3 regions of the Quadrisphaera sp. KR29 genome follow, and region 1 is predicted to be linked to each of the others. Evidence: predicted binding sites of a transcription regulator. Region 1 holds the regulator's gene; each other region holds the start of a gene.

Evidence for each region. Region 1 encodes LexA, which represses DNA repair genes until DNA is damaged. Its sites were predicted from a motif close to TCGAACANNTGTTCGA; they were not measured.
Region 2: the regulator LexA is predicted to act here: its motif matches at 3,160-3,175, upstream of ACUN9U_RS05005 (LysM peptidoglycan-binding domain-containing protein).
Region 3: the regulator LexA is predicted to act here: its motif matches at 6,863-6,878, upstream of ACUN9U_RS12670 (glycoside hydrolase family 127 protein).

The regions. Positions count from the first base shown of each region.
Region 1 covers NZ_JBQXXG010000006.1:103,290-112,908, reverse strand. The annotation lists gene hflX (GTPase HflX) at 1-785, shown strand, start outside; gene ACUN9U_RS07400 (DUF559 domain-containing protein) at 931-1,881, shown strand; gene ACUN9U_RS07395 (ATP-dependent DNA helicase) at 2,009-4,117, shown strand; gene ACUN9U_RS07390 (OsmC family protein) at 4,127-4,528, shown strand; gene ACUN9U_RS07385 (NAD(P)/FAD-dependent oxidoreductase) at 4,552-5,736, shown strand; gene ACUN9U_RS07380 (Nramp family divalent metal transporter) at 5,824-7,335, shown strand; gene lexA (transcriptional repressor LexA) at 7,351-8,160, opposite strand; gene ACUN9U_RS07370 (purine-cytosine permease family protein) at 8,117-9,568, shown strand; gene ACUN9U_RS07365 (glycoside hydrolase family 2 protein) at 9,555-9,619, opposite strand, start outside.
Region 2 covers NZ_JBQXXG010000004.1:90,269-99,887, forward strand. The annotation lists gene ACUN9U_RS04995 (DEAD/DEAH box helicase) at 1-1,284, opposite strand, end outside; gene ACUN9U_RS05000 (DNA polymerase IV) at 1,585-3,015, opposite strand; gene ACUN9U_RS05005 (LysM peptidoglycan-binding domain-containing protein) at 3,225-3,857, shown strand; gene ACUN9U_RS05010 (LysM peptidoglycan-binding domain-containing protein) at 3,952-4,560, shown strand; gene ACUN9U_RS05015 (pyridoxamine 5'-phosphate oxidase family protein) at 4,805-5,266, shown strand; gene dnaB (replicative DNA helicase) at 5,302-7,515, opposite strand; gene rplI (50S ribosomal protein L9) at 8,293-8,742, opposite strand; gene rpsR (30S ribosomal protein S18) at 8,767-9,003, opposite strand; gene ACUN9U_RS05035 (single-stranded DNA-binding protein) at 9,098-9,619, opposite strand, start outside.
Region 3 covers NZ_JBQXXG010000013.1:17,962-27,580, forward strand. The annotation lists gene ACUN9U_RS12640 (GolD/DthD family dehydrogenase) at 1-498, opposite strand, end outside; gene ACUN9U_RS12645 (putative quinol monooxygenase) at 495-821, opposite strand; tRNA gene ACUN9U_RS12650 (tRNA-Thr) at 906-978, opposite strand; gene ACUN9U_RS12655 (Gfo/Idh/MocA family protein) at 1,153-2,256, shown strand; gene ACUN9U_RS12660 (ThuA domain-containing protein) at 2,253-3,008, shown strand; gene ACUN9U_RS12665 (MFS transporter) at 3,170-4,408, opposite strand; gene ACUN9U_RS12670 (glycoside hydrolase family 127 protein) at 4,811-6,832, opposite strand; gene ACUN9U_RS12675 (LacI family DNA-binding transcriptional regulator) at 7,023-8,036, shown strand; gene ACUN9U_RS12680 (vitamin K epoxide reductase family protein) at 8,056-8,748, opposite strand; gene ACUN9U_RS12685 (DsbA family protein) at 8,748-9,524, opposite strand.

The sequences.
Region 1 (9,619 bases):
TCGAGCTCGACCGGCGGCGCATCCGCACGCGGATGGCCAAGCTGCGCCGGGAGATCAAGGAGATGCGGCCCGCCCGCGAGACGCGGCGCCAGTCGCGCCGGCGCGGGGCGGTGCCCAGCGTGGTCATCGCCGGGTACACCAACGCCGGCAAGTCCTCGCTGCTCAACCGCCTCACCGGGGCGGGCGTGCTGGTCGAGGACGCGCTGTTCGCCACCCTGGACCCGACGGTGCGCCGCGCCGAGGTGCCGGACGGGCGCACGATGACGCTGTCCGACACCGTGGGCTTCGTCAGGTCGCTGCCCACGCAGCTGGTGGAGGCGTTCCGCTCCACCCTGGAGGAGGTCGGCGAGGCCGACGTCCTGCTGCACGTGGTCGACGCCTCCCACCCCGACCCGGAGGGGCAGATCTCCGCGGTGCGCGACGTGCTCGCCGAGGTGGGCACGCACGGAGGGGACGGGCCCGTGGAGGTCGTCGTCCTCAACAAGTGCGACCAGGCCGACCCGGAGGTCGTCTCGCGGCTGCTGCGCCGCGAGCGCGGCTCGGTGGTGGTCTCGGCGCGCACCGGCGAGGGCGTGGAGGCGCTGCGCGAGCGCATCGCCGAGGTGCTCCCGCACCCGGAGGTGCTCGTCGACGTCGTGGTGCCGTACTCGCGCGGCGACCTCGTCTCGCGGGTGCACTCCACCGGCGAGGTGCTCTCCACCGAGCACACCGAGGCCGGCACGCGCGTGGTCGCGCGCGTGGCGCCGCACCTGGCCGCTGAGCTGGGGGCCCCCGCTCCCGCCTGAGCCGCCGGCCTCGGTCGGTGATCATGCAGAAGACCCGCACCTCCACCTCGGCGGTGCGGGTCTTCTCCATGATCGCCGACGACGACGGGCGCGAGCCTGTGGACGGCCGCAGCGCGGGGTGCGCGCTTCCGGCCAGCATCCGGGGGTGCCTCGGCAGTCGGACTTCCCCGCAGACCTCGAGCGGCGTCCCTTCACGGTCGTCGAGGCGCTCGCTCGCGGGGTGTCGGCGCGCGTGCTCGAGGGAGCGCGCTTCCGGACGCCCCACCGCGGCGTCCGCGTGCCCGTCGCCCTCGCGCCGTCGCGAGCGGTGGACCTCGTCGCGGCCTCCCTCGCGCTACCGCCGCACGCCGCCTTCAGCGGGTGGACCGCCGTCGAGCTGACGGGCCTTCCCACTCCGCGGACCCGCCGCGACCCCGGCGCAGGCCGCATCACGGCCGCGGCTGCCCGCGGCGCGCCGATGAGGATCGCCGGCATCGTCTGCACCACGGGGCTGGACCCCGAGCGCGTCCGCACGACGTGGGGCGGGCGCTTGGAGGACGAGGTGCTCCCCCTCCTGGCTCCCGGTGTGCGCGGCCTGCGCGTGCAGGAGCCCGTGGACGTCTGGTGCGAGCTCGCCCCCGGCCTCCCGCGCGTCGACGGCGTCGCCCTCGGCGACGCGGTGCGGCGGCACTGGGCGTCCGAGGCGGACCTCGACGCGGCGGTGGCGGCGCGGGACGGCAGGCCCGGCGTGGTGGCGCTGCGCGCGAGGCGGACCGAGGTGCGCTGGCGGGTCGACTCCCCGATGGAGACCGAGGTCAGGCTCCTCCTCGTCGACCAGGGCCTGCCGGAGCCGCGCTGCGGGCACCCGCTCCGGGAGGGCGGCGTCTTCTACGGCCTCGTCGACATGGCGTGGGTGGCGCAGCGGGTCGTGCTCGAGTTCGACGGTGACGTCCACCGCACGGAGCGCGGCCAGTGGCAGCGGGACAAGGCCAGGAGGCGCCGCCTGCGGGACGCGGGGTGGACCGTCATCGAGGTGGTGGCCGACGACGTGCGCCGCACGCCCCTGGAGCTGGTCGACCAGGTGCGTCGAGCCCTGCAGGCTGATCGCGCCGTGTGATCATGCAGAAGACCCGCAGGGCCGGCCACCGGGTGCGGGTCTTCTGCATGATCACCCCTCCATCGGTGAGGCCGGGGGGTGTGGACGAACGCCGGAGGGCGTCGGTGGCGCTGCGTAGGGTTGCCCGGTGCCCACGCCACCCCGAGCCGCGGAGCCCGCCGACCTCCTCGAGGCCGCCGTCCAGGCCCTGGGCGGGGCGCCGCGGGAGGGCCAGCAGCAGATGGTCGCCGCCGTCGCCCAGGCGGTGCGCTCGGGCAGGCACCTGCTCGTGCAGGCCGGCACCGGCACCGGCAAGTCGCTGGGCTACCTCGTGCCGCTGGCGGCGCACGCTGCCGAGACGGGGACGCCGGGCGTGGTCTCCACCGCCACCCTCGCGCTGCAGGCGCAGGTGGTCGACAGGGACCTGCCCCGGCTGAGCGAGGCCCTGCGCCCGCTGCTCGGGCGGGAGCTCACGTGGCAGACCGTCAAGGGCCGCGCCCACTACGTGTGCCGCCAGAAGCTGCTCGGCGGCTTCCCCGAGGACGAGCCCGAGGCCCTGCCCGGCATGGAGCTGGTGGGCGGCGCCGAGCGCGCCACCGACCGCCGCGCCCCGTCCTCGCCGACGGCCACCAGCCAGCTCGGCCGGGAGGTCGCGCGCCTGCACCGCTGGGCGCAGGACACCGAGACCGGCGACCGCGACGAGCTGGTGCCCGGCGTCTCCGAGCGCGCCTGGCGGCAGGTCTCCGTCAGCTCGCGCGAGTGCCTGGGCGCCACGCGCTGCCCGGTGGCCGAGGAGTGCCACGTCGAGCTGGCGCGGGCCCGGGCCAAGGAGGTCGACGTCGTCGTCACCAACCACGCGCTGCTGGCCATCGACGCCGTCGAGGACGTGCAGCTGCTGCCCGAGCACGACGTCGTCGTCATCGACGAGGCCCACGAGCTGGTCGACAGGGTCACCTCCGTGGCCACGGGCTCGCTGTCGGCCTCCGCGGTGGCGCAGGCGGCCACCACCGCCCGCCGCCAGGGCGGCCTCGACCCGACGTCGGCCGAGCGGCTGCGCGTCGCCTCCGACGACCTCGGCGCCGTCCTGGAGGAGGCCCCCGTCGGCCGCTTCCCCCGCGGCCTGCCCGAGGGCGTGCGGCTGGCCGTGGCGGGCGTGCGCGACGCCGCCCGCGAGGCCCTCTCGGGCCTCAAGGGCGAGGGCGGGCAGGGCGCCAAGGACGACGACGGCGAGGCGGCGGCCGGCAAGCAGGTCGCCCGCGCCGCGCTGAGCGAGGTCTTCGACGTGGCCGAGCGGCTGGTGGAGGTGGGCCCCGCGGGAGACGCTCCGGGAGAGGACGTCGCGTGGCTCGAGGCCCCCGGTGCGTGGCGGCGCGACGAGGAGCCCCGTCCCCGCGTGCTGCACGTGGCGCCGCTGTCCGTGGCGATGACGCTGCGCGAGCACCTCTTCGGCGGCTCCACGGTGGTGCTGACCTCGGCGACGCTCACCCCCGGCGGCAGCTTCGACGCCGCCGCGGGCGCGCTCGGCCTGCAGGGCGCCGGGGCGCCGCAGTGGACCGCCCTCGACGTCGGCAGCCCCTTCGACCACGCCCGGCAGGGCATCCTCTACGTCGCCAAGCACCTGCCCCAGCCCGGCCGCGAGGGCCCGGCCCCCGAGGTGCTGGAGGAGGTCGAGCAGCTGGTGGTCGCCGCCGGCGGCCGCGCGCTGGGGCTGTTCTCCTCCCGCCGCGCCGCCGAGGCCGCCGCCGAGGCCCTCGGCGACCGGCTCGCCCAGCACGGCATCTCCGTGCTCTGCCAGGGCGACGACACCGTGCCCAACCTCGTGCGCGAGTTCGCCGAGGACCCCCGCACCTGCCTGTTCGGCACGCTGACCCTGTGGCAGGGCGTCGACGTGCCGGGCCCGTCCTGCCAGCTGGTGGTCCTGGACAGGATCCCCTTCCCCCGCCCCGACGACCCGCTCGCCTCCGCCCGCGCCGAGGCCGCCGACAGGGCGGGCGGCAACGGCTTCATGGCCGTCTCGGCCACCCACGCCGCCCTGCTGCTCGCCCAGGGCGCCGGGCGGCTGCTGCGCAGCACCTCCGACCGGGGCGTGGTGGCGCTGCTGGACCCGCGCCTGGCCACCAAGCGGTACGGGTCCTTCCTGCGGGCGAGCCTGCCGCCGCTGTGGCCGACCACCGACAGGGAGGTCGTGCTGGGGGCGCTGCGCCGCCTCGACGCCGCAGCCAGTGATCAAGAGGCGAAGGTCACCGAGCCTGCCTAGCGTCGCGGCATGAGCGAGCAGACCACCGTCCAGGACGCCACGGCCACCGCCGTGGCCGGCAGCGTCAAGACCTCCGACGGGGTGCTGGAGGCCCAGACCCAGCTCGCGGGCGAGGCCGCCGGTGACCGCACCACCCCCGAGCACCTCATGGCCGCGGCCACCGCCGCGTGCCTGCAGCAGTCGATCGGCATCGCCGCCTCCACGCAGGACGTCGACGCCAGCGGCGCGCAGGTCACCGCGCACGTCGTCCTCACCACGGCCGAGGAAGCGGGCTACACCTCGCACATCACGCTCGAGGTCAGCGGTCTCGCCGACGACGTCGCCGAGCGCGTGCTCGAGCAGGCCCAGCAGATCTGCCCCTTCACCAAGGCCCTGGCCGGCTCCGACCTCACCGTGAAGCTGGCCGCCTGAGCCGCGCTGGCAGACTCGCGGGCGTGGCGCAGCAGCAGGGTCCGGGGCCGGACTGGGACCTCGTCGTCGTCGGTGCCGGGCCCGCCGGCTCCGCCGCGGCGCTGGGAGCCCTGCACCAGCGCCCCGGCGCCCGGGTGCTGCTGCTCGACAGGGCCGACTTCCCCCGCGACAAGGTCTGCGGGGACGGGGTCGCCCCCCACGCCCTCGACGTGCTCGAGACCGTCGGCGTCACCGGCCTGCTCGACGACTGGCCGGTGGCGCCGCGGCTGCGGATCTCCGTGGTCGGGGCGCCCGGTGTGCCCGTGGTCGAGGAGGCGATGACCCGCCCGGCGCAGGTGGTCCCGCGCGCCGAGCTCGACGCCCGCCTCGTGCGCGCCGCCGCCGAGCGCGGCGCGGTGCTGCGGCGCGGGCGCGTGCGCGACGTGCTGCAGGACGGCGGCGGCGCCGGCGTCGTGCTCTCCGACGGCGAGGTGGTGCGCGCCCGCGTGGTGGTGGGCGCCGACGGCGCCCACTCCGAGGTGCGCCGGGCCCTGGGACCGGCGGCCGTGCCGCCGCAGCGGCGGGGGACGACGGCGATCGCCGTGCGCGCGTACGCCCCGGTGCGCCCCGAGCACGACGGCGTGCAGGTGCTGGCCTTCTCCCAGGACACCGACAGGCCCAGCTACGCGTGGTCGTTCCCCGTGGGCGACGGACGCGCCAACGTGGGGTTCGGGCAGCTGGTCGGCTCGCGCTCCTCGGCGGGGGCCGCACCCACGCGGGCGCGGCTGCTGGAGCGCCTGGAGGAGCTGCTGCCCGGCACGGCGGAGGGCGCCGAGCAGGTCGCCGGGCACCCGCTGCCGCTCTCGACGGGGCGCAGCTCGGTGTGGTCCGTGGGGAGCGTGCTGCTGGTCGGCGACGCCGCGAGCCTGGTCAACCCGGTCACGGGGGAGGGCATCTACTACGCCGTGCTGTCGGGGGTCCTGGCCGGCCGCGCCGCGGTGGGGGGCAGGCCCTACGCCGAGGCGCTGCGGGCCGCCCTCGGCAGCCACCTGCGCCACACCGACCTGGCGGCGCGCCTGGTGCGCAGCGACACCCTGCTGCACGCGGCGCTGCGCGCCTCCGCCCGCGACGCCGGCGTCTTCGACGACGTCGCCGACATCGGCCTGGCGCGGGGCCGCCTGACCCCCCGCGTGCTGCGCGGGATGGGTCGAGCTCTGCTCGCGGGCTGACGCCGGCTCTGCTCGCGGGCTGACGCCGGCGCCGCCCGCCTGCTGATCGTCTCGCGCGCCGGCGCCACCTGCGCCACGGTGAGCGGCATGTCCACCCGCGACGACGCGGCAGGCCACCGCGGCACCCCGTCTGACCACGGCTCCGGCGCGTCCCGCGCGTCCGGCGCCACCGGCACGTCGGTCCTGGAGCCCTTCCGGGGCTCCCGGCTGTCGGTCCCCGAGGTGCGGGAGATGCCGCGACCGCCGTCGCGGTGGCTCCCGCTCATCGGCCCGGGCATCATCGCGGCGGGCGTGGGCCTGTCCAGCGGCGAGTTCGTGCTGTTCCCCTTCATCGCCTCCCAGGTGGGGCTGGTGTTCGTGTGGGCCGCGCTGGTGGGCGTGGTCACCCAGTACTTCGTGACGATGGAGATCGAGCGGTACGCCCTGGCGACGGGGGAGACCGCGGTCACCGGCTTCAGCCGGTTCTGGCCGCACTGGGGCCTGGTCTTCGCGATCCTCACCTACGGCGCCAACCTGTGGCCGGGGTGGGCCACCAGCTCCGCCACGCTGATCAGCTTCCTGACCGGCGGCACCCCGCGCTTCATCGCGATCGGCCTGCTGGTGGCCATCGGCCTCATCCTCACCCTCGCCCCGGTGGTCTACGTGGCGCTGGAGAAGATCCAGATGGTCAAGGTGGCCGCGGTGCTGCTGCTCCTGGTCGTCGGGGCCTTCGCCGCCATCACCGCCACGGCGTGGCGCGACGTGCCGACCATCGTCACCGAGGCCCGCTTCCCCGCGGCCGAGCTCGGCTTCGCCACCCTCTTCGGCGCCATGATCTTCGCCGGCGCCGGCGGGGGGCAGAACCTCGTGCAGTCCAACTGGATCCGCGACAAGGGCTTCGGGATGGGCCACTACGTGCCGCGCCTGCAGAGCCCGGTCACCGGCGAGCCCGAGGCGGTGCCCAGCACGGGCTACGTCTTCAGGACCGAGGGGCCCGAGGGCGAGGAGAACCTGCGGCGCTGGCGCGGCTGGTGGCGCTTCGCCAACGTCGAGCAGCTGAGCACCTTCGTGGCCATCACCGTGGTCTCCATCTTCTTCACCTCGCTGCTGGCCTACTCCACCGTCTTCGGGCTGGAGGACCTGCCGAACGACATCCAGTTCGTCAGGGTCGAGGGCGAGCAGCTGGCCGAGGCGGTGGGCACCTGGTTCGGCGTCTTCTTCTGGATCATCGGGGCGTTCTCGCTGTTCGGGGCCGCGCTGGGCATCACCGACTACACCAGCCGGATGGCCGCCGACGTGCTCAAGACCAGCTACCTCAAGACCGCTGACGAGAGCCGCATCTACTTCTGGCTCACCTGGGGCCTGGTGGTCATCGGCTGCACGGTGCTGCTGGTCGGCTTCGACCAGCCCATCGCCCTGGTGGTCGTCTCCGCCACCGTCGGCGGGCTCATGATGACCATCTACTCGGCGCTGCTCATCGCCACCAACCGCAAGCTGCTGCCGGCGCCCCTGCGCGTCAAGGGCGTGCGGCTGGTGCTGCTCGTGCTGGCGATCCTCATCTACGGCACGGCGACCGTGCTGACGATCGGCCAGCAGGTCAGGAACCTCACGGGCGGCTGAGCCGCCCGGTGCGGGTCACAGGGAGCGCAGCACCGTCACGACGCGGCCCAGGACGGTGGCGTCGGTGCCGTCGATGGGGGAGTAGGCGGCGTTGCGCGGCATGAGCCAGACCCGTCCGTCACGGCGCTGCAGCACCTTCACCGTCGCCTCGCCGTCGATCATGGCGGCGACCACCTCGCCGTTCTCGGCGACGGGCTGGCGGCGGACCACGACGTAGTCGCCGTCGCAGATGGCCGCCTCGACCATGGAGTCACCGACCACCCGCAGCGTGAACAGCTCCCCCTCGCCCACCAGCTGGCGGGGCAGGGCGAAGACGTCCTCGACCTCCTGCTCGGCCAGCACGGGAGCGCCGGCGGCGATGCGCCCGACCAGCGGGACGAGGGCGGTCTCCTCGCTCTCGGGCGCCGCCTCGGCCAGGGCCGGGGTGCGCGCGACGTCGACCACCTCGATGGCCCGCGGGCGGTTGGGGTCGCGCCGCAGGTAGCCCTTGCGCTCGAGGGTGACCAGCTGGTGGGCGACGCTGCTGGGGCTGTGCAGCCCGACGACCTTGCCGATCTCCCGCATGCTCGGCGGGTAGCCCCGGCTGGCGACGGAGTCGCGGATGGTGTCCAGGACGGCGCGCTGGCGGCTGGTCAGGTCGTCAGCGCGGCTGGGGGAGCCCTTGCGGGCGGTCGTCGCCACGGACGCAGCGTAGTGGATCGGTGACGCCGCATCAAACACGCGTTCGACGCGCGGTGCGCCGCGGCGGACCCGGCGGCGGCGGACCTCGTAGTGTGCCGTCGTGCTGCCCCAGGAGACGCCGCCGCTGTCGCGGGTCGAGGTCAACGGCCTCAACGTCATCGACGAGTCCGAGCGGCGGGGCAGGCCCTCGAGCCTGTTCTGGCCGTGGTTCGCGGCCAACGTCTCGGTCTTCGGGATCAGCTACGGCGCCTTCGTGCTGGGCTTCGGGGTCAGCTGGTGGCAGGCGCTGCTCGCCGGCGTCGTCGGCGTCGTCGCCTCCTTCCTGCTGTGCGGCCTCGTGGCCCTCGGCGGCACCCGGGCCTCCGCGCCGACCATGGTCGTCTCGCGCGCCGCCTTCGGGGTGCGCGGCAACCGGCTCCCGTCGGCGATCAGCTGGGTGCTCACCGTGGGCTGGGAGACGGTGCTCGTCTCCCTGGCCGCGCTGGCCACCGCGACCGTCTTCACCACCCTGGGCTGGGGCGGCGGCGCGGTGACCAAGGGCGTCGCCCTGCTCGTCGTCGTCCTGCTGGTGGTCGGCGCCGGCGTCCTCGGCTTCGAGGCGATCATGAAGCTGCAGACCGTCATCACCGTGGTCACCGGCGTCCTGACGGTCGTCTACCTCCTGCTGAGCACCGACCTGGTCGACTGGGGCGCCGTCACCGCCACGCCCAGCGGGTCGGCGCAGGCCCTCATCGGCGCGACGGTCTTCACCATGACCGGCTTCGGGCTCGGGTGGGTCAACGCCGCCGGCGACTACTCCCGCTACCTGCCGCGCCACTCCTCCCGCCCCGGGGTGGTGTGGTGGACCACCCTGGGCGGGGCCGCGGCCCCCGTGGTCCTGCTGTGCTTCGGGGTGCTGCTGGCGGCCTCCTCGGCGGACTTCTCCGCCGCGGTGGCCTCCGACCCCATCGGCGCCCTCGCCGCGGGGCTGCCCACGTGGTTCCTCGTGCCGTTCGCGGTGGTCGCCGTGCTGTCGCTGGTCGGCGGGGCGGTGCTGGACATCTACTCCTCCGGACTGGCGCTGCTGTCCCTGGGCCTGCCCGCCCCGCGCTGGGTGGCGGCCCTGGTGGACGGCGCCCTCATGGTCGCCGGCGCCGTCTGCGTCGTCTTCTTCTCCGCCGACTTCCTCACCCCCTTCCAGGCCTTCCTCATCACCCTGGGCGTGCCGATCGCGGCGTGGGCGGGCGCGGCGATCGCCGACCTGGTCCGCCGCTCGGGCGCCTACGACGACTCCGCCCTCTTCGACCCCGCGGGCCCCTACGGCTCGGTGCGCTGGGGCCCGGTGGCCCTGCTGGTGCTCGCCACGGCGGTCGGCTGGGGCCTGGTGGTCAACACCGGCGCCGGGTGGCTGGCCTGGCAGGGCTACCTGCTGGGGCCCCTGGGCCTGGGCGGGCGCGAGGGCGACTGGGCCTACGCCAACCTCGGGGTGCTGGTGGCGCTGGTGCTGGGCTTCCTCGGGCAGCTGCTGCTGACCCCGTCCACCCGCGGGGCGGGGGCGCTCACCCGCCGGTGACCCCGCCGGTCACCCCACCCGCGACCTCGCCGGTCACCTCGCCGGTGACCA
Region 2 (9,619 bases), on a different contig from region 1:
GTGGATGCCGCGGGCCGCGATGTCGGTGGCGACCATGACCTTGACCTCGCCGGAGGTGAAGGCGTCCAGGTTCCTCACCCGGGCGTTCTGGGAGAGGTTGCCGTGCAGGTCCACGGCGGGGATGCCCGACGCGGTCAGCTGCTTGGCCAGCTTCTTGGCCTGGTGCTTGGTGCGCAGGAAGAGCACGCGGCGGCCGGTGCCGGAGGCCAGGTGGCGGACGACGTCGGTCTTGGCGGCGGCGTCGGCCACGTGCAGCGCGTGGTGCGTCATGGCCGGCGGCGGGGCCGCGGCGCTGTCGACGGAGTGCGTGAGCGGGTCGACCAGGTACCGCTTGACCAGGACGTCCACGCCGTTGTCCAGCGTGGCCGAGAACAGCAGCCGCTGCCCGCCGCGCGGCGTGGCGTCCAGCAGGCGCTTCACCCCGGGCAGGAAGCCGAGGTCGGCCATGTGGTCGGCCTCGTCGAGCACCGTCACCTCCACGCCGTCCAGCGTGAGCTCGCGCTGGCGCAGGAGGTCCTCCAGGCGGCCGGGGCAGGCGATGAGCAGGTCGACGCCCGCGGCCAGGGCGGTCACCTGCCGGCCCTGCGGCACGCCGCCGAAGACGACGGTGGTGCGCAGCCCGGCGGCCTGGGCCAGCGGCTCGACCGTGGCGGCGATCTGGGTGGCCAGCTCGCGGGTGGGGGCGAGCACGAGGCCGCGGGGGCGCCGGGGGGTGCGCGGAGCGGACCCGGCGGCGACGCGGGCGACCAGCGGCAGCGCGAAGGCGATGGTCTTCCCCGACCCGGTGCGGCCGCGCCCCAGCACGTCGCGGCCGGCCAGGGTGTCCGGCAGCGTGGCGGCCTGGATGGGGAAGGGGTCGGTGACGCCGCGGGCCTCCAGTGCCGCGACGAGCGGCGCGGGGACGCCGAGGGCGGCGAACGAGGCGCCGGCCGCGGTCGCGGCCGCAGGGGCCGGTGCCGGCGGTGCAGCGGGCGCGGGGGTGGCCGGCGCCTCGGCGGGCCGAGCGGCGCGCGGTGCCGGCGGCGCGGTGCGAGGTGCCTGCGGCGCGGCTGGCGGCAGGGAGCCTCCGGCCAGCGAGCCGGGCGCCAGGGAGCGGGAGCCGGGGACCGCGGCCCGCGCGGCGGGGCCCTGGCCGCCGCCGCCGCGTCCTCGGCCGCCGCGGCGCCGTCGGCGCTGGTCGCCGCCGCCGTCGCCGGAGGAGGCGCCGGCCGGACGGCCGGGGGTGGTGTGACCGGGAGTGCTGTGGCCGGGGGTGCTGTTCCCGGGCGTGTTCGTGGGGGGCACGGTTCGCGTGTTCCTCTCGGGCCGCGGCGCGCTCGTGCGCGGCGCAGGCCTGTCCCGCGCTGGAGCCTCGGCTCGGCGCTGGTGGCTGGCCACCTCCCGCCGGGGCGTCACGCCGGCGCGGCGCGGGAGGTGATCGGGTGGGCGGTCCGCTGCGAGCCTCGGGCTCGGCGCGTCGGACGCTGCCGCGCACCCCCAGTGTGCCCCATCGGCGCGGCGCCCCTGACGCGACACGCCACATGCGTCACACGTGGAACACCAGTAACACGCAGCACCCGGCCGGACGGGTCCCTGGTGTCGCGGTCACCACACTGGCGGGTCAGCGGCGGAGAGGGAGGCGTCGTCGACGGCGAAGGTGCGCACGCGCCCCACGCCGGTGTGCGGCCCCTCGAAGCGGACGGTGACCCGCCCCACGCCGGACCCCTGCACCCACCCGGCCCCGTGCTCGTCGTGGAGCACGTCCTGACCGGGCCGCCAGGACACCGCCGCGGGGCTGGAGCTGCCGGCCCCCGGCGGCTCCGCTGCCTCCGCAGCAGCGCCAGCGTCGTCGTCGGCGGCGTCGGCGGCGTGGTCGGCGTCCTGGTCGGCGTCCTGGTCGGCGCGGCGCTGGTCTCCGTGGTCCTCCTCGGGGTCGGCGGGCGCCAGGAGGTCGGCGAGCAGGTCGCCCTGCACCGGGTCGTCGAGACCCTCCAGAGCGCCCACCAGGCCCGACACGCCCACGCCGAGCAGGCGCAGGCCACCGGTGGTGTCGATGGCCGCGAGCAGCGGCAGCGCCGCAGCGGTGATCTCCTCCGCGCTCGCCACCCCGGCGCTGCCGGCCGCCGTGGTCGCCGAGCGCGCGAGCGTGGAGAAGTCGTAGCGCCGCGCCTTGACGGTCACCGTGCGGCCCCGGAGGCCGTTGGCCAGCAGCCGCTCGGCCACCCTGGCGGCCATCCGCGCGAGCTCGGCGGAGAGCGCGGCCCTGTCGACGACGTCGGTGGCGAAGGTCTCCTCGGCGCTCACGGACTTGGCCTCGCGCTGGGGCACGACCGGCCGCGGGTCCACTCCGTGCGCGGCGGCGTGCAGCGCGGTGCCCGCGGCGCGACCGAGCACGGACACGAGCTCGCGCTCGTCGGTCGCGGCCAGCTGGCCGACCGTGGTCACGCCCAGCGCCGCCAGGCGGGCCTCCGTGGCGGGCCCGACGCCGGGGAGCGCCCTCACGCCCAGGGGGGCCAGCACCGAGCGCTCCGCACCCGCCGGCACGACGAGCAGCGCGTCGGGCTTGCGCAGGTCCGAGGCCACCTTGGCCACCAGCTTGCTGGTGCCGATCCCGACCGAGGCCGTCAGGCCCACCTCCTCGCGGACCCGCTCGCGGAAGGCCACGGCCGCGGCGAGCACGCCGTCGTCCTCGGGGCCGGTGGAGGAGGCCGTCAGGTCGACGTAGGCCTCGTCCAGGGACAGCGGCTCGAGGAGCCCAGGAGGTCCGGCGAGGTCGGCCAGCAGCGCCATCACCCGCGCCGAGGCCGTCCGGTAGGCGGGGAAGCGCGGGGAGAGGTAGGCGGCCCAGGGGCACGCGCGGCGGGCCACCGCGGTCGGCATCGCCGACCCCACCCCGAAGGCGCGAGCCTCGTAGGACGCCGTGGCCACGACCCCCCGCCAGGCGGTGCCGCCGACGACGACGGGCTTCCCGCGCAGGGAGGGCTTGTCGCGCTGCTCGACGGCGGCGTAGAAGGCGTCGAGGTCGACGTGCAGCACCGTCCGGTGCCCACCGTGGTCGGAACTGTGCGCTGCGTCGCGCACTGGTCCGTCCGGGTGCACCTCACGACGGTACCCGCAGCGGCTCCTCCAAACGTTCTCCCAAAAGCGCCCACGGACGCACACCGCCTCCGTAGGTTGTGGGCGAACGCCCGGTCGACCCGCTGCAGGGTCCGGGCCCAGGAGCACCGTCGACACGGAGGTCACCCGTGAGCCGCACCGCCCGCCACCGCGCCCAGCCCGAGCCCAGCCGCATCACGCGTCGCGCGCTCGGCGTCGCCGCCACCGCGGCGGTGGCCGTCGCCCCCGTCGTCGCCGTCGCCGCCCCCGCCTCGGCCGCCAGCGGTGACACGTGGAACCGCCTCGCCCAGTGCGAGAGCACCGGCAACTGGAAGATCAACACCGGCAACGGGTACTACGGCGGACTGCAGTTCTCCGCCAGCACCTGGAAGGGCTTCGGCGGCGGCCAGTACGCCTCCCGCGCCGACCTGGCCAGCCGCGAGCAGCAGATCGCCACCGCGGAGAAGGTCCTCGCCGCGCAGGGCTGGGGCGCCTGGCCCGCCTGCTCGCGCAAGCTGGGCCTGTCCGCCGCGGACAAGGCCGGGTCCGCCGGCGCCGCGCCCGCTGCCGCTCCGGCACCGGACGTGACCGCCGACCGCGCGCCGCAGGCGTCGCGCTCAGCGGCTCGCGCGGGCGGCTCCTACACCGTGGCGCCCGGAGACACGCTCGCCAAGATCGCTGCCGCACAGGGCACCTCGTGGCAGGCCATCTACTCGGCCAACGCCTCCGTGATCGGCAGCAACCCCCACCGCATCTTCGTGGGACAGGTCCTCTCCGTCTGACCTGCGGCGAGGACCTCCGCTACGGGGAGTCACAGTCATGTCATGCACGGGGTCTTTTCGACACTCTCGGTGATGTGTGTCAGTCTCGTGGCCGATGACCTCCTCCACCAGCGCCCCGGTCCGAAGCTCCCGCCGCCGCCTGCTCGCCCTCGCGGCAGCAGCCTCCCTGGCAGCAGCCCCTCTGGTGGCCCTGTCCGGGACCAGCGCCCAGGCCGCCTCGGCGAGCACCTGGGACCGGCTCGCCGCCTGCGAGAGCACCAGCAACTGGTCGATCAACACCGGCAACGGGTACTACGGCGGACTGCAGTTCTCCGCCAGCACCTGGAAGGGCTTCGGCGGCGGCCAGTACGCCTCCCGCGCCGACCTGGCCAGCCGCGAGCAGCAGATCGCCGTGGCCGAGGAGGTCCTCGCGGTGCAGGGCTGGGGCGCCTGGCCCTCCTGCTCGGCGAAGCTCGGCCTGACCGCCGCGGACGAGGCTGGCTCAGCCGCCGCTGAGGTCGCCGGCTCGCGCGAGGCCCCGGCGGCCTCCCGCTCCTCTGAGCGCACCACGAGCTCGGGCAGCTACACGGTCCAGGCCGGCGACACCCTGTCGAGCATCGCCACCTCTGCCGGCACCAGCTGGCAGGCGCTGCACGCCGCCAACGCCGCCGTCATCGGGGCGGACCCCGACCGCCTGCGCGTCGGCGCCGTCCTGGCCGTCTGACCCGTCCCGACCGCGACCACAGGGGCGCGTCCGCCGCGGCGGACGCGCCCTTGTCGCATCCCCGGTGCCCCGTCCGCGGGACGGCGGGGTCCGCACGTCAGGGCCGGGAGCCCCAGCACCGCCCGAGCACGCGGACCGAGCGTCGCCCCGGGCGGAGGACCGTGCCGTCCTCGCTCCTGACCCTTGTCCGGCTGTGACCCGCGTCACTACCCTGGGCGCTCTGTCCACTCCTCAGGAGGTGGCGGTGGCGCAGCAGGGAGACCTGTCACTCCTCGGCGACCCGGCGGTCGACGTCCTGCTCAGGTCCAGGGTGCCAGCGCGCCTGGCGTACACGTGGCACGACGGCACCCCGCGGGTCGTCCCGATCTGGTTCCACTGGACCGGGGAGGAGCTGGTCTTCGGCTCGCCCGCGCGCGCCCCGAAGGTCCGGGTCCTGCGGGAGCGGCCAGACGTCGCGGTGACCATCGACACCGACGTCTGGCCCTACCAGGCCCTGTCACTGCGCGGCAGGGTGCACGTCGAGGTGCTCGACCACGTGGTGCCTGAGTACGAGCTCGCCGCGGTGCGCTACTCCGATCCCGAGCAGGGCCGCGCCTGGGCCGACAGCCTGCGGGACCGGCCGATGGCCCGCATCGCCCTCACCCCCAGCTGGGTGGGGCTCATCGACTTCGCGGCGGGGCGGGTGCCGAGCGCCCTCGGCGGCTGACCGCACACCCTGCTGGCGCGGACGGGTCTGCGGGGTCAGCCGGTGGCCATGTCCACGAAGCGCGAGTAGTGGCCCTGGAAGGCCACGACGATCGTGTCGGTGGGTCCGTTGCGGTGCTTGGCGACGATGAGGTCGGCCTCCCCCGCCCGCGGGCTCTCCTTCTCGTAGGCGTCCTCGCGGTGCAGCAGGATGATCATGTCGGCGTCCTGCTCGATGGCGCCGGACTCGCGCAGGTCGGCCATCGCCGGGCGCTTGTCGGTGCGCTGCTCCGGACCGCGGTTGAGCTGGGAGATGGCGATGACCGGCACCTCGAGCTCCTTGGCGAGCAGCTTGAGCGCCCGCGAGAACTCCGAGACCTCCTGCTGGCGGCTCTCGACCTTCTTGCCGGAGGTCATCAGCTGCAGGTAGTCGATGACGACGAGCTTGAGCCCGTGCTGCTGCTTGAGCCGGCGACACTTGGCCCGGATCTCCATGAGCGTCATGTTGGGGCTGTCGTCGATGAAGAGCGGGGCCTCGCTCACCGCGCCCATGGTGCGCGCCAGGCGGGTCCAGTCCTCCTCCCGCATGGTGCCCTTGCGCATGTTCTGCAGCGGCACCTTCGCCTCGGCGGACAGCAGGCGCATGGTGATCTCGGTCTTGCCCATCTCCAGGGAGAAGACGACGGCGGGCATGTTGTTCTTGATCGCCGCCGACCGCAGGATGTCGAGGCCGATGGTCGAGTTGTGCGTGGGCACCATCGACCTGGTCGCGAGGTAGAGGTGCGACGGGTGGTCGACCTCGATGCAGCGCACCGGCACGCTCGGCACGGGACGCACCTCGACGACGAGCCGGTGCTGCCGCGCCTGCGCTGCACCTCGAGCGCGCTTGCGCTCCAGTGAGAGGTCACTGCGACGGAAGTCCGCGACTCCGCCGTCGAGGACGACGTGGCGGTGCGCCTCGTCCAGGGTCGCCCGAGCACCCAGGGAGCTGGCGAGCTCGGCGGCGACGGGCGAGAAGGGCCGTCCTGAGGGCAGGAGGAGCTCCCCGGACGGTCCGGGCGCCCCCCAGACGTCGGCGATGCCGGCGAGGAGGTCCCGGCGCTGGGCGACCGATCCGCGCAGGAGGACGTCCACGGCGTCGTCGAGCTCCCCGCTGATGCCGTCAGGGTCGACGCCGTCACCCTCGACGAGCGCCAGCACCTGCAGGGGCAGCGCGCAGCCGCGCGCGGCCCACAGAGCACCGACCGCGTACGGGTGCGCCACCGGGACGTCGGGCAGGGCCACCGGCCGTGTGACGCTGACGCTCACCGAGGAGCCGGCTGTCCACCGGGCCGCGAGCTGCTCGGTGGTGAGGGGCGTCTGCGGCGACTCGCGGACGACCCACTGGTGCTGGGCGTCGGCGACGACGGTGGTCCCGTCGTCGAAGACCACCTCGTAGCAGGGGCGGTCGACCATGACCTCGGTCGCGGCGACGACGCGGGTGGGGCTGCCGTCGGCGGCGATGACGTCATCACCGACGCGGACCTCGCCCATGGTCGTCCAGCCGGTGGGCGTCGGGAGGGGCGTGTCGAGCGCCAGGGCCTTCCCGATGGCCGGGCGCGCGGCGATGACGATCATCTGCCCGCCGTGCAGGCCGTTGGTCAGCGCGTCCAGGTCGGCGAAGCCGGTGGGGACGCCGATCATCCCGTCACCGCGGTGGCTGGACGCCTCGATCTCGTCGATGGTCGCCTCGATCGTGGCGCCCAGCGGCACGTAGTCCTCGGTCTGGCGCTGGTCGGTGACCGCGTAGACCTCCGCCTGCGCGGTGTTCACCAGGGCGTCGACGTCACCGCCCTCGGCGGCGTACCCGAGCTGGACGATGCGCGTGCCGGCCTCGACCAGGCGCCGCAGGACGGCGCGCTCGCGCACGATCCGGGCGTAGTAGCCGGCGTTGGCGGCCGTGGGCACCGAGGAGATGAGCGTGTGGAGGTAGCCGGGGCCGCCGACCCGCCCGATGTCGCCCTTGCGGGTCAGCGTCGCGGCGACCGTGACCGCGTCGGCCGGCTCCCCGCGGCCGTAGAGGTCCATGATCGCGTCGTAGACGAGCTCGTGCGCGGGCCGGTAGAAGTCCGTGCCGCGGATCTGCTCGACGACGTCGGCGATGGCGTCCTTGCTGAGCATCATGCCGCCCAGCACGCTCATCTCGGCGGCGACGTCCTGCGGGGGCGTGCGCCCCAGCTCCTGCGCCGGTCCGGCGGAGGACTCGTACTGCTCGAGGTCGGCCAGCGACATCCGTGTCAGCCCCCCTGCCTCTCCTGAGCGGTGCTCCGCCCACCCGTCCTGCCGGCCCGCACCCGGACCGCTCACCACATCTAGCCACCCACCACCGACAGTCCGCGGGAAGCGCGGCGGGAGGGGGTGGACGGGGGCCGGAGGGCCTCCGCCGCCTCGTGCCGCGGACGCGGTGGCGCCAGACGACGGTAGGTGCCCGCGGCGGGCTCTGCGGGCGATCGGCGCCCCCCGGCGCGGCGGGCCTGTGGACAGCCGGATGCCGCACCGCTCCCACCTGCGACGCAGGGAGGGGGAGTTGTCCACAACCTGGGGACAGACCTGTGGACAACTGTGGATAACTCGGTGTCGATCATTTCTGCACGGCCTGTGACCTGCGGCGACGTCCACCCCCGGGATGTGGACGACGAGCCGTCCACAGGATGAACCGGAGGTTGCGGCGTGTCGGCGCACCGGCGTGTCGCGGTCGACGCGCCGGTGGTGACGCAGCGCTCACGCCTCACGGCAGACCGTTGCTGTGGGTCATGAACGGGCCCCGTGCCGCAGGGCGCTCACCAGCTCGGGAGCCGACCGCACCGAGCCTCGAGGACGGTCGGAACGGTCCCGGGAGCGGGTGGGACGGCATCGGCGCCTCGGAGGCGTCGTGGGGAACCAGCCGGCGCCTCCGGTGCGCGGAGGGACGACCGGGGGCGCCGTGGCGCCGTCCGCGCCCGGCACGACGACGCCCGCCCCGCGGCTGCGGGACGGGCGTCGAGGTGGTGCAGCGGCGCTGCCGGCGGCTCAGGCCTCCGGGACGACCTGCACGTCGATCGAGGCGGACACCTCGGGGTGCAGGCGGACCTGCACGGTGTACTCGCCGGTGGAGCGGATCGGGTTGCCGATCTCGACCTTGCGGTGGTCGATCGACGTGCCGGTGGAGTCCTTCACCGCGCTGGCGACCAGCGACGGAGTCACGGACCCGAACAGGCGCCCGCCCGTGCCGGTGCGCACCTGCAGCTGCACCGGAGCGGACTCCAGGCGCTGCTTGACGGACTTGGCCTCGTCGATCGAGGCCAGCTCGCGGCTGGCGCGGGCCGCGCGGATCTGCGCGACCTGCTTCTCGCCGCCCTTGGTCCAGCCGGTGGCCAGGCCGCGGGGCACGAGGTAGTTGCGGGCGTAGCCGTCCTTGACGTCGACGACGTCGCCGGGGGCACCGAGGCCGGTGACCTCCTGCGTGAGGATGAGCTTCATGTCTCGGTCTCCTCTGTCAGCCGGTCAGCGCGGCGAGCTGGTGTAGGGCAGCAGGGCCATCTCGCGCGCGTTCTTCACGGCGGTGGCGATCTGGCGCTGCTCCTGGACGGACACACCGGTCACGCGGCGGGCGCGGATCTTGCCGCGGTCGGAGATGAACTTCCGCAGCAGCGCGGTGTCCTTGTAGTCGACCGTGGTGATCTTCGCCGCCTTGAGCGGGTTGACCTTCTTCTTGGGCTTGCGCACAGCGGGCTTGGCCATCGTGGAGCTCCCTCTCTCGGAGCCCGGCCCCGCTGGCAGGGGCCGGGATGGTGGACGTGGTCTGTGGGTCTGGAAGTGCGGGAAGAGCCGTCTGTCAGAACGGCGGGTCGTCGTTGAACGAGCCGCCGCCCCAGCTGCCGCCGCCGGAGCCCTGGCCGCCGCCGCCGCCCGAGGGGCCGGTGGCCCACGGGTCGTTGGACTGGCCGCCGGAGGAGCCGCCGAAGCCGCCGCCCCCGCCGGAGCCGGAGCCACCGCCGAAGCCGCCACCGCCACCGGAGCCGCCGCCGAAGCCACCGCCCCCACCACCGCCGGAGCGCTGGGTCTTGTTGACCTTGGCGTTGGCGTAGCGGAGCGACGGGCCGATCTCGTCGACCTGCATCTCCATGGTGGTGCGCTTCTCGCCCTCCTTGGTCTCGTACGAGCGCGAGACCAGGCGGCCGGTGACGATGACCCGCGTGCCGCGGGTCAGGGACTCGGCGACGTTCTCCGCCGCGTCGCGCCAGACCGAGCAGCGCATGAACAGGGTCTCCCCGTCCTTCCACTCGTTGCTCTGGCGGTCGAAGGTGCGGGGCGTGGAGGCCACCGTGAAGCCGGCCACGGCCGCCCCGGACGGGGT
Region 3 (9,619 bases), on a different contig from region 1:
CTCGAGCAGCCCGACGCTGGCGGCCTGGCTGGCCATGCTGATGACCTTGCCGCGCCCGGCCTCGAGCATGCGCCGGCCCACGGCCTGGCTCACGAGGAAGGTGCCGGTGAGGTTGACGGCGATGGTGCGGTCCCAGGCGCGGGTGGACAGGTCCTCGGCGGGAGCCAGGTCGACGATGCCCGCGCAGTTGACCAGGACGTCGACACCTCCCGTCGCCTCGACGGCGGCGGCCACGGCCTCCTCGACGCTGGCCGCGTCGGAGACGTCGCAGCCGAGCCCGAGGGCGCCGCCGCCCAGCTCCTCGGCGCGCCGCTGGGCGGCTCCGGCGTCGAGGTCGACGACGACCACGCGCGCGCCGCGCTCGGCGAAGACGCCGGCGATGGCCGAGCCGATGCCCGAGACCGCACCGGTGACCAGCGCGGTCCGGCCGTCGAGGCGGAAGCTGAGGTCGACGTCGTCGTCGGTGACCTCCCGGCGGGCCTGCGGCGAGCTGCTCACGCCTCGTCCAGCTGCAGCTCGCCCAGCCGCGACCAGTCGTCCTGGGGCAGCTGGAAGTTCACGATGCGCGGGCGCTCGGCGACCTTGGCGCCCAGCGTGGCCATGGCGTGCCGGAAGTGGTCGCTGCTGACGTGCGGCCCGGCGCCGTCGTCGGTGAAGGCCTCCAGCAGCACGTACTCGGTCGGGTCCTCCACGCTGCGCGACCAGTCGAAGAAGAGGTTGCCGGGCTCGGCGCGGGTGGCCTCGGTGAAGTCCGCGACCGACTCCAGCCAGGTGTCCGCGTGCTCGGGCCTGATGCGCCACTTGACGGCGATGAAGATCACGGGAGCTCCCTCGGGACGACGGCGTCCGGTGCGACCGGCGCGCGCCAGCCTAGGTGCGGGCGGGTGACCGCGCGGTCCGAGGAGGGCCAGCAGCGGGACTCGAACCCGCAACCCCTCGTTTACAAGACGAGTGCGCTACCAGTTGCGCCATGCTGGCCGGCGCGCCCGGGGCCGGGCGCCCTCCCAGGATAGGGCGCCGGGCCCTCCGGCGGGCCGTCCACCGGGCACGCCCCCGGGCCCGGTGGCGGACGTCCCGGCCGCCGCCCCGCTCGTCGCGCCCGGCCGCGCCCCCGTGGTGTCGCGGTGGGGTGCGGCTGGTAGACCGGAGCCCGTGGCTGAGGCGGGTGTCCTGAAGGTCGGCGTCGTGGGACTGGGGTGGGCCGGGCAGCAGCACCTGCAGGCGTACGCGGCCCGGCCCGACGTCGAGGTGGTGGCGCTGGCCGGCATGGAGTCCGCGCTGCTCGCGTCCCTGGGCGAGGCGCACGGCGTCCAGCACCGCGTGGCCCGCTGGCAGGACCTGCTCGAGGTCGAGGGCCTGCAGGCGGTGAGCATCGCCGTGCCCACCGCGCTGCACGCGCCGATCGCCGTCGCCGCCCTGCAGCGCGGGCTGCACGTGCTGTGCGAGAAGCCCATCGCCCGCGACGCCCCCGAGGCCTCCACCATGGTCGAGGCGGCCCGCAGCGCCGGCCGCGTGCTGGAGGTGGTCTTCAACCACCGCCAGCGCGGGGACGTGCAGGCGCTGCGCCAGCTCGTGGCCTCCGGACAGCTGGGCCGCCCCTACGCGGCCAGGACGTGGTGGCTGCGCCGCCGGGGCATCCCCACGCTGGGCAGCTGGTTCACCAACGCCGAGGCCTCCGGCGGCGGCCCCCTGGTCGACCTCGGCGTGCACTGCCTGGACTGGGCGCTGCACGTGCTCGGGGAGCCGCGCGTGCTCGCCGCGAGCGCCGTGACGGCCTCCGAGCTGGGCCCGCGGGGCCTGGGCGGGAGCCGCGAGGCGGGCAAGACGCAGGCCGGCGGCCCCTCGGCCTACGAGGTGGAGGACCTCGCCCACGCGTTCCTGCGGCTGGAGGGCGGTGGCGTGCTGCAGCTGGAGACCTCCTGGGCGGTCTTCCGCGACCCCGTCGACCAGCTGGGCATGAGCCTCAGCGGCACCGACGGCGGCGCCGAGCTGGTGGTGCGCGGGGACACCGAGGTGCTCGGCGAGCTGCGGGTCTTCACCGACAGCCCGCTCACCGCCGACGGCGAGCCGGCCGACAGGACCGTGCCGGTCGAGCGCGGCCGAGGGCACGCCGCGGTGGTCGACGCCTTCGTCGACGTGGTCCGCGGCGACCCCGCCGCCTGGGAGGACCACGACGGGTCGCTGGCGCTGGGGCGCGCCCGGATCATCGACGCCTGCTACGCCTCGGCCCGCGAGAACAGGGAGGTCGCGCTGTGAGCGCTGCTGGAGCGGTCAGGGTGACCGTCTGGAACGAGGGCGTCCACGAGGCCCGCCAGCACCCGGAGTGGATCGGGGAGATCTACCCCGACGGCATGCACGGCGCCATCGCGGCGGGCATCACCGAGCACCTCGGCGACCGCGCGCAGGTGCGCACGGTCACGCTGGCCTCCGAGCCCGACCACGGGCTCACCGAGGAGGTGCTGGCCGCCACCGACGTGCTGCTGTGGTGGGGCCACGCCGCCCACGAGCAGGTCAGCGACGAGGTGGTCGCGCGCGTGCACCGCCACGTGCTCGCGGGCATGGGCTTCATCGGGTTGCACTCCGCGCACTACTCGAAGATCTTCACGCGGCTGCTGGGCACCACCTGCTCCCTCGCGTGGCGCAACGAGGGCGAGCGCGAGCTGGTCTGGACCACGGACCCCTCGCACCCGATCGCGCGGGGCGTGCCCAACCCGGTTGTCATCGAGAAGCAGGAGATGTACGGGGAGCCCTTCGGCATCCCCCACCCCGACGAGGTGGTGTTCCTGTCCACCTTCGCCGGCGGCGAGGTCTTCCGCTCCGGGGTGACCTACCGGCGCGGGCAGGGGAAGGTCTTCTACTTCTCCCCCGGCGACCAGGAGTACCCGGTCTACCAGCACCCGGACGTGCGCCGGGTCATCGCCAACGCCGTGCTGTGGGCCCACCGGCCCGACGTGCAGCGGCTCAGCGAGGAGCAGCTGGGCTGCACCAACCCGCCCCGCCGCTTCTGACCTCCCCGGCGCCCGTCCTGCGGCGCCGGTGCAGTTGACGCCCCTTGGCTGCCACCGACGCCCCTTCGGGCCCGCCGATGGGGCGTCGGGTGCGGGGAAGGGGCGTGGAGTGCGCGGACGGGGCGTCGAGGCGCCGGCTGGCGGATCAGCGGGTGAGGGCGTCAGCGGGCGAGGGAGGCCTCGGGGGACGACGGGGCTGCGGCCGGCGCGGGCTCGGCCGCTGCCGGGACGCGCCAGCCGCCCACCAGCAGCGCGAGCGCCGCGAGCGCGAGCCCGCCGGTGCCCACCGCGGCGAAGCCCCACGGGGCGCCGAAGCGGTCCACGGCCACGCCGGTCAGCGGGGCCCCGAACGCGTCACCCAGGGTCAGCGCCGAGGCGTGCACGCCCAGCACCAGCCCGCGCACGGTGGCGGGGGTGGCGTGGGTGAGGGCCTCCGCGGTGCCCGCCATGAGCGGGGCGCAGAACAGGCCCGTGGGCACCACCAGCAGCGCCAGCACCGGCCAGCTGCCCGCGAGGGAGACCGGCAGCGCCGTGCCGGCCAGCAGCAGCAGCACCACCAGCGGGGACGGCCTGTTCTTCATGGCCCCGAAGACGAAGCCGCCGACGAGGGAGGCCAGGCACCAGACGGCGAAGACCAGCCCGAGGTGCGGCACGGCGTCCCACGAGGTCATGACCGCCGACAGCGCCGTGTCGGTGCCGCTGACGGTGACCGTGGCGGCGGACGTCACGAGCAGCAGCGCCACCACGGGCCTGCTCATCCAGCTGCGCAGCCGCGGGCGCTCGGCGCGCTCGCCCGCAGCGAGGGTGCGGGTGAGCTCGGGGTCGCGCACCGGCGGGTCGAGGACGAACAGCGCCGCACCGGCCAGCACCACGAGAGCGGCCACCGCGGTGAGCGTGGTGGCCGCGCTGGTCGCGGTGTAGAGCGCGATGCCCGCCGCGGGGCCGACGGCGAAGCTCATCTCCACGGCCATGGAGTCGAGGGAGAAGCCGGGGCGGCGCAGCTCGGGGGTGAGCATCGCCGCGAGCGCCTGGCGGGTCACGGAGAACACCGGCAGCGACAGCAGGCCCGCGAGGAGCGCGGCGGGCAGCAGCACCGGGTACTCCAGGCGCGGCGCGACCACCCAGAAGGCGGTCGAGGCGACGGTGGTGACGGCGACGACGGGCCGCAGGCCCACCCTGTCGACGGTGCGGCCCACGAGCGGGGCGCCGACCGCGGCGCCGACGGCGAAGGCCGCGCCGAGCAGGCCGGCCAGGCCGTAGCCGTGCCCGAGGTCGAGCACCACGTGGAGGGTGAGGACGACGGGCGCGGCGGCGATCGGGATGCGGGCGAAGAGCCCGATGAGGATGACGGCGGGGACGCCGCGGCGCGCGAGCACACCGCGGTAGACGGCGAGGGACAACGACGATCCGTTCGGGTACCAGCGCCGACGGGCGCCGCGGCCGGGTCAGCACCCCGGCGGTGGGCCGGCCCGGGACGCGCGCCAGCACTCCCTACAGTGCCAGAGCCCGGCCGCTGATTCCCAGTCCCGCTGGCCCGCTCGCGTGGCGGATCGCCGGTCCACCGGCACCGGCGCCGCTGGATCCGTCGCCGTCCTCGTCCGCAGCCGGGCGCTCCGTTGCGGTTCCCGAGCCCCTCCGCACCGCAACCGGGCGCTTGACTGCGGTTCCCGGGCGCTGCGGACCGCAGCCGGGCGCCCGGTCGCGGTTCCCCGCACGGCGGCAGCGGCGCTGACCGTGCCGGGGTGGTGCCGCCGGGCCCGCCCGGCTGGACGGGCGGACCCGGCGGAGTCCTGGAGCGCTGGTCAGCGCACGGGCAACCAGACCCGCATCGGGCCGACGCCGCGGTTGGCCCACACCGCGTACGGCACGGCGGTGAGCTCGACGTCCTCACCGTCGCCGGCGGGCTCGGGGTCGCCCGCGGGCAGCCAGGTGGCGTCCGCGCCCTCGTGGCCGGCCGAGCGGCCCCGGGGGTGCAGGACGACGACCCCGCCGAGCAGGTCGTCGCGGCGCTCCGCGCCCACCGGGGCGGCCGGGTCGACGACGACGTCGTCCACGAGCACCCCGTCGGGCTGGTCGACCTGCTCGAGGGCGTACACGAGCGGTCCGCGCTCCAGGGCGACCGCGCCGCGGGCGTCGTCGACGCGGCGGTCGGCCCGCGAGAGGCGCACGTCCAGCGGCAGGTCGAGCTCGAGGACGTCGCCGGCGACCCACGTGCGGGTCACGCGCAGGTAGCTGCCGGCCTGCGGCTGCAGCTGCTCGTCGCCGACGCGCGCGGTGGCCCCGGCCGCCCAGGCGGGCACCCGGACGGACAGCGTCCAGGCGGCGGCGCCGGCGGGCTCGCCCTGCCCGACCTGGTCCACGCGGACGCGCACGCCGCCGTCCCACGGGTAGCCGGTCTCGACCGCCAGGTCGACGGGCCCGACGCCCTCGACCTGCGCGGTCAGCGCGCTCGGGGCGAACAGGTGCAGCTGCACGCCGGCGTGCCCGTCCACCGCCCCGGTGGTGGCCAGGTACCCGTCCAGGCTGGACAGGGTCCGCATGATGTTGGGCGGGCAGCAGGCGCAGTCGAACCAGCCGCGCCGCCCGTGCGCGGGGCTGCGGTTCTCGAAGGGGTGGCTGCCGTCGCGGAACTGCAGCGGGTTGACGTAGAAGTACTCGTCCCCGGACAGGGAGACGCCCGCCGGGAAGCCGTTGTGGAGCATCCGCTCGGTGGCGTCGGCGTACTGGGCCTTCCCCGTGGCCAGCAGCATGCGCCAGGCCCACTGCACGCCGCCGATGGCGGCGCAGGTCTCGGCGTAGGCCCTGTCGCTCGGCAGCTCGTAGGGGTCGCCGAACGCCTCCCAGTCCCACCGGGAGCCCAGGCCGCCGGTGATGTAGGTCTTGGTGGCCCACATGTGGGCGAACTGGCGCTCCAGGGCGGCCAGCAGCTCGGCGTCGTCGGTCTCGGCCGCGACGTCGGCGGCGCCCGCGGTGAGGTAGACCGCGCGCACCGCGTGCCCCTCCACCGTGGTGGCCTCGCGCACCCGGACCCGGTCGGAGAAGTACGTCGGCTCCTTGCCGTGGCCCTCGATGATCCCCGTGCCGCGCGCCTCGACCATCCAGCGCGCCAGCTCCAGGTAGCGCCGCTCGCCGGTCTCGCGGAACAGCTCCACCAGGCCCATCTCGACCACGGGGTGCCCGTCGACGTCGCGCACCCGGCCCTCGCCGTCGCCGAAGGTCGCGTCGAGGTGGTCGGCGAGCCTGGTGGCGACGTCGAGGAGCCCGCGCTCCCCCGTGGCGCGGCTCACGGCGACGGCGGCCTGGAAGAGGTGGCCCGCGCAGTACATCTCGTGGCTCCACGGCAGGTCGGCGTACCGCCCCCGCGTCCCGATCGAGCCGTCCTGCTCCTGCACCACCGAGTCGAGGTAGCCGTCCTCGGCCTGTGCAGCGGCCACGACGTCGGTGAGCTCGCGGATCCAGCCGAGCAGCTGCTCGCTCGGCTCGCGCCCGTGCTCCCACGCCGCGGCCTCGAGCCACTTGTAGACGTCGGAGTCCATGAAGATCGGGCCGGTGACCTGCGCCCCCTGCGGAGCGGTGCCCGCGGCGATGCGCAGGTTGGTGAGGTTGCCGGCGCTCTCCAGGCGCTCGCGGCCCGTGGGGATGGCGTTCTCGCGGTTGGCGCGCTGGCGCTGCGCCCAGTACCCCCCCGTGATGCGCGCGGCGCCGGGGGCCACGGGCTGCAGGGCCGTGGTGCCCGGGGTGGGCCGGGCCGGGCCGGCACTCGCCCCGCCTCCGGTCGGAGAGGTGGTGCGGGCGGTGGTCTGGGCGGTGGTCGTCGTGGCCACGCGGGTCCTCTCGCAGCGTCGCGGAACATCCGGAACACGTTTTCTGCCACCGTAGCCCGCGTCGCGGCCGCCCGTCGACCCCCACCGCCGCGCTACCCTCGGCCCACGCCGGCCGCTGCGGCCGGAAACGCCGGAACGCTGCTGGCCGGCAGGTTCGGACGGGCTGCTGCCAGGCGGCGGAGGGGGTGGCGTGACGAGCAGGGCGGTCCAGCGGCGCTCGGTCGCGCGCATCGTCGACGTCGCCGCGCTGGCCGGCGTGTCCCCCGGCACGGCCTCCAAGGCCCTCAACGGCACCGGCCAGCTGCGCGCCGAGACCGTGCAGCGGGTGCGCCGGGCCGCCGACCAGCTCGGCTTCACCCCCGACGGCGTCGGCCGCGCCCTGTCCTCCGGCCGCAGCTTCACGGTGGGCCTGGTCACCACCGACAGCTTCGGGCGCTTCACCATCCCGGTGCTGCAGGGCGCCGAAGACGCCCTCGGCGCCGGCGACATGGCGGTGCTGCTCTGCGACACCCGCGACGACGCCCTGCGGGAGAAGCACCAGCTGCGGATGCTGGCCAGCCGCCGCGTCGACGGGATCATCGTCACCGGACGTCGCACCGACCCGCGCCCGCCGGTCGAGGTGCCCGGACCGGTGCCGGTGGTCTACGCCTTCCAGCCCTCGGCGCGCGAGGGCGACACCAGCGTCGTCGTCGACGACGCCGGCGGCGCCGCGCAGGCCGCACGCCACCTCCTCGAGCTCGGCCGGCGCAGGGTGGGGCACGTCACCGGCTGGCCCGAGCACCACAGCGCCCGCACCCGCGCCGCAGCCGTCGCCGGTGCGCTCGGCGACGCGCTCGCCGGCGAGCCGCTCTTCGGCGCCTGGAGCGAGCAGTGGGGCCGCCAGGCGGTCGACGTCCTGCTGCGGCGCCACCCGGACCTCGACGCCGTGAGCTGCGGCAGCGACCAGATCGCCCGCGGCGCCTGCGACAGGCTGCGCGAGCTGGGGCGCTCGGTGCCCGAGGACGTCGCGGTGACCGGCGTCGACGACTGGGAGGTCATGGCGCTGGCCTGCCGCCCCCCGCTGACCACCGTGGACCTGCGGCTGGCCGAGGTGGGCCGCCGCGCCGCGCAGCTGCTGCTCGACGCCGTCGACGGCCGCGAGGTGCCCCCGCGCACCGTGCTGCCAGCGCAGCTGGTGCTCCGCGCCTCCACGCTGGGCGCCTGAGCCGCGCCCCGGGCCGGGGTCAGACCAGGGAGACCCAGCTGCTCCAGAACGCCTGCGCCACCATCACGACGACGGCGAGGTAGGTCAGGACCACCGCGACCAGGCGGTACTCCACCAGCGTGGCCGCGGCGCGGCGCAGGCCGGCGGGCACGGGGACCACACCGCGGTCGAGGGAGTCGGCGGTGGTGGTCCAGAACATCGGGATCACGGCGGCCCACACCACCATGCAGTAGGGGCACAGCGCCCTGATCTCGTACAGGCTCTGCGTCACCAGCCAGCTGATGAAGACGAAGCCGAGGGTGATGCCCACCTGCCACCCGGCCCGCACCCACCGCGGCAGAGGGGTGCCGGATAGCAGCAGCACGCCCAGCGTCGTGGCCACGGCGAAGGCGGCGATGCCGAGCAGGGGGTTGGGGAACCCGAACAGCGCCGCCTGCGGCTGGGACATCACCGAGCCGCAGGAGATGAAGGGGTTCACGTCGCACGACGGCCGGTAGCCGGGGTCGGAGGCCAGCTTGAAGCGCTCGACGGTGAGGGTGAACGCGGCCAGGAAGCCGATCGCGCCGCCGACGGCCAGGAGCAGGCCCAGGCGCCGAGGGGGCACGGGGTCGGCCGAGAGGTGCCCCTCGGCGGCGCGAGCGCCGTCGTCCTCGAGGGGGCGCGACGACGACGCGCGGGGAGCGGGCGGCCTCACGCCGCTGCGGGTGCTCATCAGCCCGCGACGCCGATGGCGGTGGCGAGCGCCTGCTGGTCAGGCGCACCGCCCTGGTCGTTCTGGAGCAGCTGGCCGTCGACGAAGACGGTGGGCGTGCCCTGCACCGTCCGCGCGCCGCTGCTGTCGGTGAGCGCGAAGGCCGCCTCGGTGCGCTCCGCCACGAAGTCGTCGTAGGTGCGCGAGGCGACGCACGTGCCGATGTCGCCGCCGGCGGACTGCGCGATGGAGACGAGCCTGCTGTCGGTCAGACCGTCGGTGCCCTCGGCCGGCTGCTCCAGGTACATGGCGGTGTTGAAGGCGTAGAAGTCGACCCCGGGCTGGCCCGCCAGGCAGAAGGCGGCGTTGGCGGCGCGCGTGGAGTACTCCGTGCCGCTCGACTGGGCGTCGAGGAAGGAGATCGGGCGGTACTCCAGCTTGGTGGCCCCGGAGTCGACCTGCTCCTTGAGCCAGGGGCCGACCGACGCCTCGTAGGCCTTGCACACCGGGCACTGGTAGTCCTGGAAGACCGTCACCGTGTGGGGCGCGTCGGCCTGGCCCAGCACCACACCGCCGTCCGCGGTGACGCCCGGGGGGGTCGCCGCCGGCTCCCCGCCGCCGGCGCGGCTGATGCCGAAGGCGACGGCACCGATCACGAGGACCAGGGCGACGGCACCGGCGGAGATGGCGAGCACGCGGTTGCGGCGCTTGGCGCGCGCCTGCGCCTCGCGCATCTGGCGGGCCTTCTCACGGGCCGCCTCGCGGCGCGCGTCCTTGGTGGTGGGCCGGTCGGGCACGGGTCGTCCTCCAGGGTGTCCGGTCGGCTCACCAGCGTACGGGCGCCACCTGGGAGGAGGCTGCGACGACGCGGCGCTGTGACCCGCCTCCCACG